DNA from 2 places in the Peribacillus sp. ACCC06369 genome. Region 2 is predicted to be linked to the other one. Evidence: predicted binding sites of a transcription regulator. Region 2 holds the regulator's gene; the other holds the start of a gene.

Region 1 (8,385 bases), 380 kb from region 2:
CGATATCTGATGTACAGGCCGCCTCAAAACGTGTAATTTCAGGCTTTCGCTCATTGATATAATTTTCGGCAGCCTCGAAAATCTCCTCGAGATTCACGTATGTCCTAATATATGGCTTTGTTCCGAGTGTCGTCTGTAAATAACAATAATGACAATGCCCCATACACCCGGTTGCAAGAGGGATGGCATATTCAGCAGATGGCTTTGAAGAATCGAATTTCAATGTCTTTCTGATCCCTACCACAAGCGTGGACTTGGCGACACGATATTTTTGTAAATCATTTTCTCCAGGTAGATCCCTAATTTGGTTATGTGAGGTAGTCTCACGGATTTCAATGTTCAAATCCTCAAATTTTTTTTTCAATTCCCGCCCAAGCGGGTATTCCAGTGCCCTGGGCTCGATATATACTAACTGTGGCATAAATGGTTTCATTTCGTTCTCCGTTCTTTTCTGTATTTGTTCATACTTTCAATCGAACTACACAATCTAATTAATAAGGATAGTTTTTCTTTATTCTGTTATCCTCATGATTGTTTTTAATTGGAAAATCCAAAATAAAGGAGATGCGATATGGTATGGCTAATAAACGAGACTTCTTGACAAATGGAATGGGGAAACAATCGATAACTGTCCAAACAGATAATAAATATCCAAATCCCAGGAATATACCTGGAGACTCGGTCGATGAATTTTCGGTATTAAAGGATGGAAACCAATATCTAGCCGAAAAGGAAATAGGCCAGCAAAATGAAAATGGATGAATGAACGCAAAGAGAAGCCGAATCCAACGATTCGGCTTCTCTTTATTTAAGTTCAATGGAATGTAAATTGAACAGAAGTTAAAAACCTACAAGCTCAATCCAATATGTTTATATAAAAAAGCCGTTAAGATCAGCTTTTCAGCACACTTAACGACTTCTTCTATCAGCTTAGCTTATAGCCCACATTTTAATTGTGCTCCACAATTCGTGCAAGTATTACATCCGCCCATTTCCTGGACTTCGCCTTTACGGCAGACCGGACAAGTGTTGCCCACTTCCGACCCAATCGTAACATTAGTCGAACGGAGTTCATTTATCGTATCGACCAATACGACTTTTTTCTTTACTTCCACATCTGTCAATTCGTCCATCTCTAGCTGTTCGTCCATTTGGTTTTCTTCCGCTTTGAGCGTGAGAACCTGACTGTCACGGCTGCCGTCCACATAAACGGTACCGCCTTTTGCTCCGCCTTTGTATAGACGTTCATATACTTTTTCAACCTGTTCGACAGTATATCCTTTTGGAGCATTGACCGTTTTACTGATCGAACTGTCAATCCAGCGTTGAATGATGCATTGAACATCCGCATGGGCTTCAGGTGCCAATTCCATAGCGGAGATGAACCATTTTGGAAGCTCCTCTGGATCAGCTTCTGGATGACGGTCCAAGTATTCCTGAACAATATCAGCCTTAACTTCAATGAATTTGCCAAGTCGGCCACTGCGGAAATACGTGAAGGAGAAGTATGGTTCAAGACCTGTAGATACCCCAACCATCGTTCCTGTGCTTCCTGTAGGAGCCACTGTCAATAAATGAGAGTTACGGATTCCATGTGCAGCAACACTTTCCCTGATGTCTTCCGGCATTTTTTCCATAAATCCGGTTTGTGTGAAACGCGTTCTAAGCTCATCGGTTTCTTTATCATTTGATCCGATCAGGAATGGGAAACTGCCTTTTTCTTTAGCAAGTTCCACGGATGCCCTGTAAGCCGTAGTCGCAATCGTTTCAAACACCTTGTCGACCAGGATGTTTCCTTCTTCAGATCCGTATTCCGTTTCACAGTAGATCAACAGGTCATGCAGACCCATTACACCAAGTCCAACCCGTCGCTCGCCCAGTGCCTGTTTTTTGTTTTCATCCAAGAAATAAGGAGTTGCGTCAATGACATTGTCCTGCATACGCACACCGACTTCGACGGTCTGCCTAAGTTTCTCGAAATTAACGGTTTTGTTATCTTTATCGGCCATTTCAGCCAAATTGACAGCAGCAAGGTTACATACTGAATATGGGGCCAATGGCTGTTCGCCACATGGGTTCGTAGCTACGACCTGTTGACCGTATGCTTTGGCGTTCGTCATTTCATTAGCATTATCGATAAAGAAAATACCTGGTTCAGCAGAATATGTTGCACAAATGTTTATTAAGTTCCAAAGCTCTTTAGCCCGGATTTTACGGTAAACACGAACTTTGTGACCCATTCTCTCCCATTCGCGAACATCACCGACATTATGCCATTCGGCATTATAAATAGCCATTTCTTCGGCATTATAGCTTTCAACATCAGGAAAACGCAATTCGTATTCCTCATCTTTTTCTGCCGCTTCCATAAATTCCTTAGTTAAGCAAATCGAAATGTTGGCGCCAGTTAGAAAATCGGAATTATGGACACTGTACGTTCCGCCTGTACGGATCTTTTCCTCTGCATCCCTAATGATTTTCTCGCTAAATCCACCTAGACCAGGAATCTCTTTATAATTGATGATTCCTTGATACATAGCCGTTTCCTGTTCGGTGTGCGGCGTGAATTTCAATTTATCCGTCGCATATTTCTTGATGGCCTCATCTTTAGTGTTTTCCACTAGATAACGAAGGATCCTTGGATTTTGCATTTTAGAGATGATAAACTCTGCAATATCAGGATGCCAATCAGCGAGCATGATCATTTGCGCACCGCGTCTGCTACCGCCCTGTTCAACAAGATGCGTCAATTTCGCAATATCATCAAGCCATGACACTGAACCCGAGGATTTTCCATTTACCCCTTTTGCCAGAGTGTTCCTTGGACGCAATGTCGATCCGTTCGTACCCACTCCGCCGCCGCGGCTCATGATTTCCATCACTTGTTTCCTATGTTCTGAAATTCCCTCACGTGAATCAGGTACGAATGGCATCACATAGCAGTTGAAATAAGTAACATCCGTATTGGAACCCGCACCATATAATACTCGACCTGCCGGGACAAAATTAAGGTTCTTTAATTCTTCATAGAATTTATTGAACCATTCCGTTCTTTTTTCTTCAGTGGTTTCCACTGAAGCCAAGCCTGTTGCATTACGTTTCGCAATTTGTTCATAGTATATTTCAAGCGGTTTTTCGATAATATCCAGCGGACGGTTTACAATCCCCGTCTCCACTTCTTCCGGATTATCCAATACGCCGCGGAATTCTTCATCCACCAATACCTTGGCTTTTTTGGTTTCCCAATCTATTTCAACGATGTGACCGAGACCCCGTGCTGGGAATTTCGGATCTTCCTTGATCGTCAACACTACGAAATCGCCTGCCGAGAGTGTGATTTTTTCAGTATCCTTAAAAGAATAGCGGTCAAGCATGACTAGACGGGACACTCCCTTATGCGCCATTTTCATATCAGCCGTTACAGGGTGAACCTGGGGAAATAAAGAAATATCCTTATTCAACCTTTCTAGATCAACCTTTAAAGCTTCTTTTATTACAACCGACATAATTCCCTCTCCTTTATATGTTTCAAGATCCGTTCTTGCCGCCGCAAAAATCTATATGTAGCCTTACATGTCCGTTTCGCTTAACAAGTACCCTAAATTTATCATAGCGAAACTCAAAAATCAACATATAGTGTCGCATTAAATATTTCAACTACTATATATTGTGTTTGTTTTGAATGACTTTTAATTTTGTCAAACGATAAATCAATTAATATAGTTAGCAAAAGGGAGGAAAATGTCGATTTACAATAATTTTTCATCAGATTTCAATTAATTTGGACCTTGCTTTTTCCCCATCCCTTTTAGGACTTATTCCTGCAAGGAATAGCTTATTTGGTAAACAAATCTGAAAAAACTTTTTTATTTTCCACTTTAATTATTCTGCTTCTTCTATCTCATGAAATTCCATTCATCGCTTTCATATTTGCTTTCTGCAATGGCCTTCACTTCCAGCAATTGTTGTTCAGTGAGGACGTATGGTTCTAGATCGATCGATAGTCCTTCGGCAAAACCTTTTTCAAAAGCAACTTTCGCTTCGGGGATGGTAATCTTTCTTCCGGCAATGTCATTCATGGCTACAGCTTTGTTTTTTAAGTTTTTTTGCATTCTCTCTTTAACCCTGTCATTTGAAAATTTAAATACGCTAAAGAGCTTTTCATCATCAAGTTCAAGCAAAATGGCCCCGTGTTGAAGGATGACGCCCTTTTGCCTGGTTTGTGCGCTGCCAGCGACCTTCCTGCCCTCAACGACCAGTTCATACCAGCTTGGAGCATCAAAGCAGACGGAAGACTTGGGCGCTTTTAAAGCCGCTTTTTCCTGCTCGGTTCGAGGCACAGCAAAATAAGCATCCAATCCAAGATTCCTGAACCCCATTAATATTCCTTCAGATATGACACGATATGCTTCAGTAACGGTAGTTGGCATTCCCGGATAGGATTCTGGAACGATTACGCTATAAGTCAATTCATGCTCGTGCAGCACCGCTCGCCCTCCTGTTGGTCTGCGAACAAAACCGAGGCCTTGCCTTTTGACCTCTTCCATATCGATTTCCGCTTCTGCCTTTTGAAAATAACCAATCGACAATGTCGCTGGATCCCAACCATAAAAGCGTATGATTGGCGGAATTTCCCCTTTGCTTTGCCAATTTAAAAGCGCTTCGTCCATCGCCATATTAAAAGCCGGTGAACAATTTCCAGAATCTATAAAACCCCATTTTTCTTTAGTCATCCTAAACCCTCGTTTCAATAGACTGTTTTTCAGTAATTCCGTTATACCCCACAAAAAACTCACATGTAGTAGTTTAACAGACTTTAACACTCTAAAAAAGAAAGTGCTATCAAGTCGATAAAGAATTTGATGAAAATTCTTTTTGATTATTAAGTAAAGCAATTATATAATAAGTATTGTCTGTATTCGTTAAGGTAGAAGGGAGTTTTAATGTTTGGAATTATTATATACACTGCTCATCATCTTGGGAGTGGTTATTGCGTATTCACTTTTTAATTGGTACCGCCAGCGTAAAATCGTTAAAACATTAACACAGGACGAATTTATCGCTAACTACAGAAAAGTGCAGCTGATCGATGTTCGGGAACCGAATGATTTTGATAATGGTCATATCTTAGGCGCAAGAAACATCCCTATGACGCAAATGAAAACTCGCTTGGTCGAAATTAGGCCGGACAAGCCTGTATACTTGTACGCTCAAAGCGAAATCATCAGCGGAAGAGCTGCAGCCATGCTATACAAAAAGGGCTACAAGGAACTTTTTCACCTAAAAGGCGGTTTCAAAATGTGGACCGGGAAAATCAAAGCAAAGAAATAAGACCCCATCTCCGCATGGGCTCTTTTTAATTAAAACGTCTACATGTTCAATGCGGGCTCAATGAAAATGAAAATGAAAGTTAACTTATTGACTTTGATTAGTTCTTTACAAGATACATAAACATGAAAAAACCCCCGCCGGCAGGCAGGGGTTTTTTCATGTAAGCTTTCAGTCTAGGCTTGAAAACGCAGAACCGGTTTTCTTGCAGCAAGAGTTTCATCAAGCCGCTTTATAACGGTCGTATGCGGAGCTTCCTGAACGATTTCCGGAGTTTCCTCCGCTTCCTTGGCAATCTGGATCATTGCATCGATGAATGCATCCAGAGTTTCCTTGGACTCCGTTTCGGTCGGTTCTATCATCATTCCTTCTTCCACGTTCAACGGGAAGTAAATGGTTGGAGGATGATACCCGAAATCCAGCAATCTTTTGGCTATGTCGAGAGTCCTGACTCCCAATTTCTTTTGCCGACGTCCGCTTAATACGAATTCGTGCTTACAATGACGATTATATGGTAGGTCAAAATAAGGTTCCAACCTACGCATCATATAATTTGCATTGAGGACCGCATTCTCGGTGACGGCTTTAAGGCCATCAGGACCCATTGAACGAATGTACGTATAAGCCCTCACGTTTATCCCGAAATTCCCATAGTAGGGTTTTACCCTGCCAATGGATTGCGGGCGATCATAATCAAGAACGAATTGCTCATCTTGTTTGACCACAAGCGGTTTAGGCAAGTAAGGAATCAAATCCGACTTTACCCCTACAGGGCCAGAACCCGGACCGCCGCCGCCATGCGGGCCAGTGAATGTTTTATGGAGATTTAAGTGAACCACATCAAAGCCCATGTCACCCGGGCGTGCTTTTGAAAGTACTGCATTCAGATTGGCACCATCATAATAAAGCTTCCCACCGGCATCATGGACAAGTTGTGCCATTTCCAAAATGTTCTCTTCAAACAATCCCAACGTATTGGGGTTCGTCAGCATCAAAGCCGCCGTATCCGGTCCCACAACACGCTTTAAATCCTCAAGGTCGACTAACCCGTTTTCATCGGATTTCACTGTTATCGTTTCAAGTCCGGCCACAGTGGCAGAAGCTGGATTCGTACCGTGTGCAGAATCGGGTACGATCACTTTCGTCCGTTCTGTATCGCCATTAGCTTCGTGAAAAGCGCGAATCATCATCAACCCTGTCCATTCACCGTGTGCACCTGCTGCAGGCTGTAATGTCACTTGATCCATCCCAGTGATTTCCGTTAGATGTTCCTGCAAATCAAATAATAGTCCCAAGGCTCCCTGAACAGTACTCGGATCTTGATATGGATGGATATGGGCGAAACCGTTAAAGCGTGCCACATTTTCATTTATTTTCGGATTATATTTCATCGTGCATGAACCCAGCGGATAAAAACCCGAATCCACTCCATGATTCCGTTTGGAAAGTGCTGTATAGTGACGCATGATATCCAATTCGGACACCTCAGGAAGCTTAGCCTCTTCTTCACGGATGTAGTCGGCAGGAAGAATTTCTTCGAGCGGAGTAGTTGCAACATCCATTTCTGGCAGACTATACCCGATTCGACCGGATGTACTGATTTCAAAAATGAGTGATTGATCTTGATTATTCATGTTGATCCCCCAATTCCTGCGCAAGTGCATCAATTTCTTCTTTTGTTCTAAGTTCCGTTACCGCGACCAGCATATGGTCTTCCAGCTCAGGATATACCTTTCCTAAATCAAAGCCGCCGATCATCCCTTTTTCAAATAGGTTTTTATTGATTTCTGAAAACGAAGCAGGCAGTTTAATGACAAATTCATTAAACGAAGGACCGTCGAACATTACTTTTATCCCTTTTGCCTCAATAGCTTTTTTCGCATAATGCGCTTTTTGAATATTTTGCACGGCCATTTCTTTGACCCCCTTTTTCCCAAGAGCGGTCATTGCAACAGAAGCTGCCAAGGCGTTCAACGCTTGATTGGAACAAATGTTGGATGTGGCCTTATCACGGCGAATGTGCTGCTCACGAGCTTGAAGCGTCAGCACAAAACCCCTTTTTCCATTTTCATCCACTGTTTGACCGACGAGTCTGCCCGGAACTTTCCGTACAAGTTTATTCGTAACGGCAAAATATCCACAATGAGGTCCACCGAATGCTGCTGGAATGCCGAATGGCTGAGCATCCCCCGTTACGATATCTGCACCGAGGGCACCAGGGGATGTCAAGGCTCCCAGTGCAAGCGGATTACTGGAAACGATAAACATGGACTTGACGCCATGAATGATTTCTTCCATTTCTTTCAATGGCTCGATGCGGCCAAAAAAGTTCGGATATTGCACAATCACTCCTGCAATATCATCATTCACCAACTCCCTTAAGGCCGCCATATCCGTCACACCGTCTTTATAAGGAATTTCGATCACTTCCACGCGTTGTCCTTTCGCATAGGTCTTTACGACTTCTCTTGATTCAGGATGGACCGTCCCTGAAATGAGAATCTTCTTGCGTCGTGTGTGACCTGAAGCAAGCATGGCTGCTTCAGCTAGCGCTGTCCCGCCGTCATACATGGAGGAGTTAGCCACATCCATACCCGTCAATTCACAAATCATCGTTTGATATTCAAAGATGGCCTGAAGCTCGCCCTGTGAAATTTCAGGCTGATAGGGTGTATAAGCCGTATAAAACTCAGAACGGGAAAGAACATGATCGACGATGACCGGTGCATAATGGTCATAGACACCCGCACCAAGGAAGGAAGCATAGTTTTTAAGATCCGCATTCTTGGAAGCAAGCCTTGATAATTCTTTCATTAAGGCAGGTTCCGATTTAGCGGGCTTGATATCGTATTCGCCTTGAAAACGAACACTTTCAGGGATATCATTGAAAAGTTCTTCAACAGTAGGTACACCTATCACTTCAAGCATTTCTTGTTTATCTTGCTCTGTCATGGGTAAATAACGATGTTTCATCTAATGACCATTCCCCTCTATTTACGTGGTTTTTTATAAAAAGGTGTTTGTATGATAACGGCTTTCAAACGTTTGGATCGGATT
Region 2 (8,385 bases):
GTTACTTGCTGTTCGGCAGGAATCGCATCGATCAACTCCAGTTTATACTCGTCGCCTATTTCTTGAAAACGGGAAATGGCCTCATCACGACTCACTTCGATACGGGAAATTTCCAAGTTTTCATTGACGATTTTCTTCATTTCTTTTTCAATCAATGGAAGGTCATCGGGAGTCAATGATTCCTCTAGATCTATATCGTAGTAAAAACCGCCCTCGATGACTGGCCCTACACCGAATTTAGCATTTTTGTACAAACGTTTGATCGCTTGTGCCATCAAGTGTGCTGTACTGTGACGTAATATTTCAAGAGCATCGGCTGCGTCCTGTGTAACGATTTCGATTGTACCGTCTTGTTCAATCGGGCGTTTCAAATCATATAATTCACCATTGAATTTTCCGGCAATGGATTTTTTCCTTAAACCAGGACTGATGGATGCAGCGATGTCTTCAGTTGTAGTGCCTTTAGCAAACTCCTTGACCGCTCCGTCAGGAAAAGATATTTTCAGTAATTCAGACATACAGTTTCACTCCTTCTTATTGTTCAAACAAATTAAGGGTTTTTGATTCCATTACAACACAAAAAGCCCGCCCCTGTATAAAACAGGGACGAGCTTAGTAATAAATATCATTAACCCGCGGTTCCACCCTCGTTCCATCTTGCTTTTCACGGCAAAACGGCACTTGTAACTTGGTAACGGCAGCTTCCCGTCAGCTCATATTCGCAGAATGCTTGCTTTCCGAGCCGAAGTTTAAAGGTGGTAAGTGTTCCATGCGAATAGGAAGCTTACAGCCTGTTGGCTTCCCTCTCTGATAATCGGCGACTAGAATACCCTTGTCCTCATCATAACTTTTTGTTTTTTAATAGTATGTAGGAAATTATAATTTGTTATACGGTGAAAATCAAGGTTAATTTTCTTTTTCCCAAGAAAGATCATTCAAATGCATTAGAAAAAGACGAAAGTGGCAAGATGGTCGCCCGTTCTTCGAAAATCCTTGAAATGGTCTGGATCAGCCCCTCTTCCTTGTCATCGGTATAGATACACAAGTTTTCAGGAGCAATCGATAAAAGTGGGGCAAGTATCACCGTATCTAGAAAAAGTGAACTTTTGGCAAGAAGCCTCCTGTCGATCATACTATTGATTTTTGGTCGGTCGAGCTTGCTTAATTTCTGATCATAGAAGTGAAAACCATCCCGATTGACGAGGTGAAGCTTTCTTAATTTCGACTCCTGCCCCTGAAGGCAATCACGGAGAGTGGCAATGAAATTTTGATAATCCTGTTCCAACTTGTATTCATCAATTGCCTTGACGACATACTTTTCCAAAGTGTGCTGAAATGATTTTAAACGGAAAGTCGTAAAAGAATCGAATGAAAAAGATACCTTCCCCGCCAAAATGCTTTGTAGTCCTTCCTCAATCAATCGTTTCTCCGTACTGAATACTTCTTCTTGATTCCTTGCACGTTCCCCTTCAATGATGGATGAAGCAATCTCAGTGATGGCTTCAATTTCTTCCCGTTCCCTATAAAAAAATTTACCGACTATTATTTGCTCCAGAACAGGAAGCGTCTTTTCTTCCAATAAAAAAGAATGAAATGCATCACGAAGCAGAATTAGCCATTTATCACCTGAAGACTCCGTCATATCCACATGCATGCCTTGTTGCGGAAGAAATCGAATGTATGGTTGAAATTCTGCCCCTAGCGGATGGGCAGAAACGAAATTCAGTAATTTCAATGCCTCTGAATCGTTTTGAAACGAAATTTGCACTACGACATCCCCCCTTCCCCCTTGCTTCTTTTTTCATGTATATGGGGATGGGGACGTGTTTAGAAGTAGGATGGACCTTGTAATAAGAAAAAAGTGACCTCCATTAAGAGACCACTTTCCTTTATCTTCTCCGATTCACGCCATCCAGCTTGACCGGCTCCGCTAAATATTGAATTCGTTCCAGTACCCTGGCCGCCTTCACTTCTTCCTTCTCACCACGCTGTGAAAAGGTTAGGTGATTCTCCAAGCCATTCATGTCAAAATTCGAAGTAAAAAACGTCGGCAGGTTTTCCAGCATCCTAAATTGCAAAATCGGACCAAAAACCTCATCGCGTCCCCAGCTCGTCATGGACTCCGCTCCAATATCATCCAGCATGAGGACAGGTGCCGTTTTCACCATCTCAATTTTTTCATTGACCGTATTATCACCTATCGACCCTTTAAGTTCCCTCAAGTAGTCAGGCACATAGACAATAAGGGAGGAAATCTGCCTTTCTGCAAGTTCATTGGCAATCGCACCTAATAAATAGGTTTTCCCAACACCGAATTTCCCGTATATATATAAGCCTTTTTGCCTTTTACCTGGCTCATACTCCATAATGAACGACATCGCCTTACTTAAAACACCCAAGCGTTTGTTTTCATCATCCGTTTGAGTGAAGTCCTCGATGGTCGCCTTTAAAATATCCTTCGGCACGTAAAGGCTGCGGATCAATTTTTCCCGTTTCCGCTTTTCATCCTCTGCGAATTTCCGTGGGCAGATTTCATAATTCAGATTCAAGGCCTTCCCTTGAACGACCAATTTAGGATAATACCCATGCATCATATTGATACAGCCATCCAAGCTTGGACATTTATCACACTTATTGCTTTGTGAAGTGAACTCATAAAGCTTACCCAAGTTTTTGTCTATCATTTCCTTCGTGACAGTCGAACTGTTGGCATTCAAAAATAACCGCACCTGTTCGTCTTCAAAAATCTCTTGTTTCAGCTTTTCATAACGCTCTTGAAATTGGTTTGTATTGGCCAATTTATTAAGGGATCTATTAATCTTTTCCATCGTTCATTTCACCTCCAGCTTTCCACTGCTTCCATTTCTCCTGAAGCTCACGTTTCTGGGCATTCAATTCAGGCTGATCCGCATTCTGCTCCTGCGGTGCTTCTTCTTTTTTCTCAAGCCACTCCGGAACCACTTCTTCCCGTATCGTCTTTTTCCGGCCGCCCTTCGCAACATTCCTGCTTCCTTGAGCCCAGTCCTGATATTTCCGGTGTTCATTTTTAGCCAGTTCCATCGCCTCGATGACCGTGGAGACCTTCAGCCGTGCCCAATGGCCTGCCAGCTTTTCCACATAGCCCTTCGTGAACTTCATATCCGTTTTGAGCATGACATATTCAATCAAGACGTTGACGACACCCGGATTCAGCTTTTGATTGATCATCACGCCCTCCACCACTTTCAAATCACCGCTTGATGGCTCAGCACCGCCTGACAATTGCATCAGCCGCTCCCTTGGAGAAATCGTCTCCAAATGACGGATGAGCTCTTGTTCCTGCGTTTTCGGTTCTTCTTTTTGTGTCCGTTCACGGATCGGCTGCACGCGATTGACAAGGGAAGGCATATCGGCCTGCCGTTCGATCTGATACCAGTCCCTCGCCGCCTTCCTAAGCATTTCCTCATCGATCTCATCATCCAATGAAACGGCATCCATTACTAGTTTTTGCATTTCAAGCGGATCAATGCCATATAAAAAAGCAAGCTTGGCAATCGTACTTTTTATTTTCGGGGTAAAGGCCTTTTTCGGTACGATCGAGGATTTCATCCCGGCAATTAAAAGTTCAAAATCAAATAAGTTGTCAAACCCCGTTGGTTCGACGCCATCCGCCCGATCGATGAATTGCTGTTCAGGCATCGGTTTCCATTCATTTTTCGCTTCATCCGTTACATATAAAGAGTCCAAGTGATCTGATGAGAATACCTCCGCAAAAGATTTAGTCACACTTTCATATTGATCCGTTAAGATATGATCATCACAAAAGAATCTCTTCAACCGGTTGAATTGTACTTTACCTATTTTTTTGTATAAGTAGATATTCAGCATTCCATCCGTGAAAAATTGCTGTGGGGAAAGCGGCGGGTTTAACTCATAGATAAATTCCTTCGTGTCATTCTCCGATTTCTTATATACATTCAACAAACCGATTCCCTCAAGTAAAAGCCGTGCTTCGTAAATATCACCTAACTTAAGGCCGATGGTATTCATTAATTGATAGTGTGAGGAGGTTTCCGACCATAGCCTGTTTTCCTCCAACTCACTCCACAACGTCATATAAAGGCTGATACAGATAGGTCCAATAAGAGGTTGATATAGTCGGGTCAGTATTTTCCGATCATAATCATGAAGCAGCCCCGCAGATGAGACCAAATATGAATCCGCTGGGAGCAATTCTTGCCAATGCATTGACATCTCCATTCAAACCTTTCAAAAGATGTAGTGAAAAAAGAGCCAAAGTAAATCTTCAGCTCTACTTTCTTTCTTTATTTATTAAATCTTTCAATTCATCGATAAAGACATTGATGTCTTTAAATTGCCGATAGACGGATGCGAACCGAACATAGGCCACCTCATCGACTTCTGCCAGCTTATCCATCACCATTTCGCCGACACTGTCGCTTTTCACTTCCGCTATGCCCTGATTGCGCAGTTCTTTTTCTACATAACTGGTAATTTGCTCTAGTTCTTTCAAGGGAACCGGACGTTTTTCGCAAGCCCTGATTAAGCCACGCAGGATTTTATCACGACTGAACTCTTCCCGTGTCCCGCCCTTTTTCACTACAATAAGAGGTGTTTCCTCCACCTTTTCAAATGTCGTGAATCGAAAACCACATGCCTCACATTCACGGCGTCGTCGAATCGATTTACTTTCATCGACTGGCCTGGAATCGAGCACTCTTGTTCCGTTATATTGACATGATGGGCATTTCATCATTATCAGCTCCGTATTTTATGTAGGACTCCCCTATCTAAATGTTCCCCAAGGAATTACTTTTCTACCTTAATCTTATATTAAAAGGAACGGCCAGTACAAGTAAAAAGTGTAACTTCCAGCAGTAGACACTTTTTGTCATGCACTTGAAGCACCTTTATCAAAGTCTTTTTGTTCATGGCTATCTTACCCTATAAAATTAAAAAAGAGATGCACCCATGGCATCTCTGTGTATACGTGTTTTTTATAGGGCACTTAGATTGGCTTTTTTCATTTGTACAGGACCTAATCCACGTGGTAATTCTATGTTTTCACGTGTTTGCGCGTTCAAAGCTTCTGCAATATAATCTGCCGCAATATTCGGATCCAAGTTACCGCATGTATAGACATCAATGCTAGCATAGCCGTGTTCTGGAAAACTGTGAATCGTTAAGTGTGATTCAGAAATGATGACAACCCCGCTAACTCCTTGTGGAGCAAACTTGTGAAAGGCAACTTCTCTTACCTCTGCACCTGATTTCAAAGCAGCATCAACAAAAATCTTTTCAATTAAATCGATATTGTTCAGTTTTTCAAAGTCACAACCCCAAAGTTCAGAAATGACATGTCTACCCATAGTTTCCATAGTGTAAGCTGTTTCCATATTAAGCTTCCCCCTTACCATGATTAAAAATTAAGTCTGATAACTACCACGGGGGAAAGTTAGTCCAAAGAGGTCCTAACCCTTTAAGTAGCCATCATGCAAACCGCTTTTGAAGAAGTTCACGATTCATAGTATATATGGTTTGAATTTTTTTTGCAACTCCAATTTGAATTTTTGGAAAGATAAACTTTAAATGTAATAGGGTTATAGTGAAGGGGCAAATTTGAGGAAGATTACTGTTTTCGGGTTTATTCAACGCCTTAAAACCGCCAGAATTGATTGATCAATGAATGAAAAATAGCCCGCTAAAAAAATTTTAGCAGGCCCGTTTATTTTCATTATTTTACTGTTAACTCGACTTCTGAAGTTTTTTTCAACTCGGACGCAACTAATTTCACAAGGTCCACTACCCGGTTGGAGTAACCCCACTCATTATCATACCATGCCAGGACTTTCACTTTCCTGTTCCCAATCATCATCGTTGTCAAACCATCGATGATGGCAGAGTGAGGATTAGTTTTGAAATCGCTGGAAACTAAAGGTTCCATCGTGAATTCCATGATTCCTTTAAGTTCATTTTCCGAAGCGTCGATGAACGCTTGGTTCACTTCATCAATCGTGACATCACAGTTTAGGTCCACAACAAGATCGACTAGAGATACGTTAGGTGTCGGTACGCGTATCGCCATTCCATGAAGTTTGCCTTTTAATTGAGGCAACACCAGGGAGATGGCTTTTGCAGCCCCTGTGGTGGTAGGAATGATGCTTTCCGCAGCGGCACGGGCTCGTCTTAAGTCTTTGTGCGGGTTATCGATATTATTTTGATCATTTGTATAAGAATGTATCGTTGTCATTAAACCGTTGTTTATGCCGAATTTTTCATCAAGCACTTTTGCAACCGGTCCAAGACAGTTAGTTGTACAAGATGCATTGGATATGACAAAATGCTTGTCGATTTCCAGCACTTCCTGATTGACGCCCATAACAATGGTAACGTCTTCATTTTTACCCGGCGCGGATAAAATCACCCTTTTTGCCCCTGCTTCTAAATGAAGAGCCGCTTTAGAACGGTCATTAAATTTACCCGTAGCTTCAATTACAATATCTATGTTCATCTCTTTCCAAGGCAATAGCTTTGGATCGCGGTTATTTATTAGTTTTACTCGGCGGCCATTCACTACAAGTGAATCATCTTCCGCTATAATGATACCGTCGAATTTACCATGTATCGTATCATATTTTAGTAAGTGGGCTAAAGTTTCAGCAGGATAGCTTGCATTAATGGCAACAATGTCCAAACTCTCATCTAATATGGCCTTTCGGAAAACCATTCTTCCAATTCTCCCAAATCCGTTAATCGCTATTCTTGAATTCATTGTTCGGACCCTCCAAAAAATATTAATGTTATACTTATTACCTTTCTTATGTAATTAGTATAACATAATTCAGTTGAATTGTGCTAATAAAAATGCGGATTGTTCTTATTTTTTCAACATAAAAGGAAGAAACCCTGAGGTTTCTTCCTTTTATCACAATTATATGACATGCCAATCGCTAAGTATGGCCTTCACTTGCTTCTTCGTATCATTAATGTCTCCATTATTGTCGATGACGGCATCCGCTAAAGCCTTTTTATCGGCCAAGGGCATTTGCGAATGGATCCTGGCAAGTGCCTCCGTCTCCGAAAGACCATTCCTGTTCATTAATCGTTTCAGTTGAACTTGCTCATCCACATATATCAAAAGCGTCTTTTCCACCATGAATGTCAGCTTACTTTCAAATAGGAGCGGAATATCCATGAACACAGTTTCTTCCCCTGAAGCGAGTGCCTCTTCCGTCTTGAGGCGCATCCAATTCCTGACGGCAGGATGCACGATGCCATTCAATAGCAATCTCTTTTCCTGATCATGAAATATTATCGACCCAAGCTTTGCGCGGTCTATATTCCCATCCTTCAATAAGATATCTTCACCAAATGCCTTCACAACTTGATGATAGGCTTCTTCACCTGGCTCAACGACAGCACGGGAAGCCAGATCTGCATCCACAATCGTGAATCCCAGTTCCTGTAAATAGAGGCTGACACTGCTTTTCCCACTAGCGATGCCTCCGGTGATTCCAATGATTTGTCCCATACGCTCCCCCTTTTAAACCACGTATCATAACTTGAATAAACCGATGATGATCAATAGTACACCTGGAAGAAAGGTCAAATGCTGGACAACTTTATTATTTGAAAGCAGTTTCCCGCTTTGAATTCCGCTCCAAATGAAAATCGAACTCATAACAGCGATGCATCCTGCGAGGATAATCGGTGAAATCCCGATCATAGCCGCTCCGACTCCAGCTCCGAACGCATCCAGCGAAAGTGCAAACCCCAGCACAAGCGCTTCAATACCGGTGATCGTACCTGATTTATCAAAATCAGCATTCAATGGTTTTTGTAAAATATTAATGACTACCCCAAGTGATTTAATTTCAAAATTAAAGATGATCTTTTCATGGTATCTATCATCTTTCAGATCTTTTTCAGGCTTAAAATACTGGTATACCATCCAGGCACCAAGAAAGATGAGGATGATGCCCCCCGTTTTTTCAGCCGCCCCGATAGATATGAGCTGGCTGATGAATTGTCCGATGACCATCGCTATACCTAAACTCAATGCAGAACAAAATGAGATGACCGCTATTGACTTTAAGGGGATTTTCATCTTCCGCATACCGAATGTCAAACCTACGCCAAACCCGTCAATACTAACTGCAAAAGCAAGAAAAATAATTTGTAGCCACATCGGAATATTACTCCTTCCCTTCTCGTTGCTACCCTAGTATATGGAAGGAGCCCATCCGATGTGTTTGAAAAAACATTAGCTCATGTAAGGCTGGCACAACGGGCAAATATGTGTGCCACGTCCTCCAACAACCAGTTTTTCAAGTGGAGTGCCGCATGTTTTGCAGTTCTCGCCCTTTCGTCCATAGACATTCAGTT

The links. Region 2 encodes NrdR, which represses ribonucleotide reductase genes. Its sites were predicted from a motif close to AACACNATATATNGTGTT; they were not measured.
Region 1: a site for NrdR is predicted at 3,657-3,674, ahead of QUF78_RS17860 (vitamin B12-dependent ribonucleotide reductase). Genes of this name have one in related genera too.

What each region holds. Positions count from the first base shown of each region.
Region 1 covers NZ_JAUCEN010000002.1:3,507,861-3,516,245, forward strand. Annotated here, with positions in the region: gene splB (spore photoproduct lyase) at 1-433, opposite strand, end outside; gene QUF78_RS17855 (hypothetical protein) at 577-762, shown strand; gene QUF78_RS17860 (vitamin B12-dependent ribonucleotide reductase) at 936-3,506, opposite strand; gene QUF78_RS17865 (lipoate--protein ligase family protein) at 3,897-4,733, opposite strand; gene QUF78_RS17870 (rhodanese-like domain-containing protein) at 4,948-5,331, shown strand; gene gcvPB (aminomethyl-transferring glycine dehydrogenase subunit GcvPB) at 5,505-6,962, opposite strand; gene gcvPA (aminomethyl-transferring glycine dehydrogenase subunit GcvPA) at 6,955-8,301, opposite strand; gene gcvT (glycine cleavage system aminomethyltransferase GcvT) at 8,319-8,385, opposite strand, start outside.
Region 2 covers NZ_JAUCEN010000002.1:3,890,311-3,898,695, forward strand. Annotated here, with positions in the region: gene thrS (threonine--tRNA ligase) at 1-518, opposite strand, end outside; gene ytxC (sporulation protein YtxC) at 932-1,768, opposite strand; gene dnaI (primosomal protein DnaI) at 1,890-2,828, opposite strand; gene QUF78_RS19780 (replication initiation and membrane attachment family protein) at 2,815-4,227, opposite strand; gene nrdR (transcriptional regulator NrdR) at 4,292-4,753, opposite strand; gene speD (adenosylmethionine decarboxylase) at 4,998-5,378, opposite strand; gene QUF78_RS19795 (glyceraldehyde-3-phosphate dehydrogenase) at 5,735-6,772, opposite strand; gene coaE (dephospho-CoA kinase) at 6,932-7,531, opposite strand; gene ytaF (sporulation membrane protein YtaF) at 7,556-8,188, opposite strand; gene mutM (DNA-formamidopyrimidine glycosylase) at 8,264-8,385, opposite strand, start outside.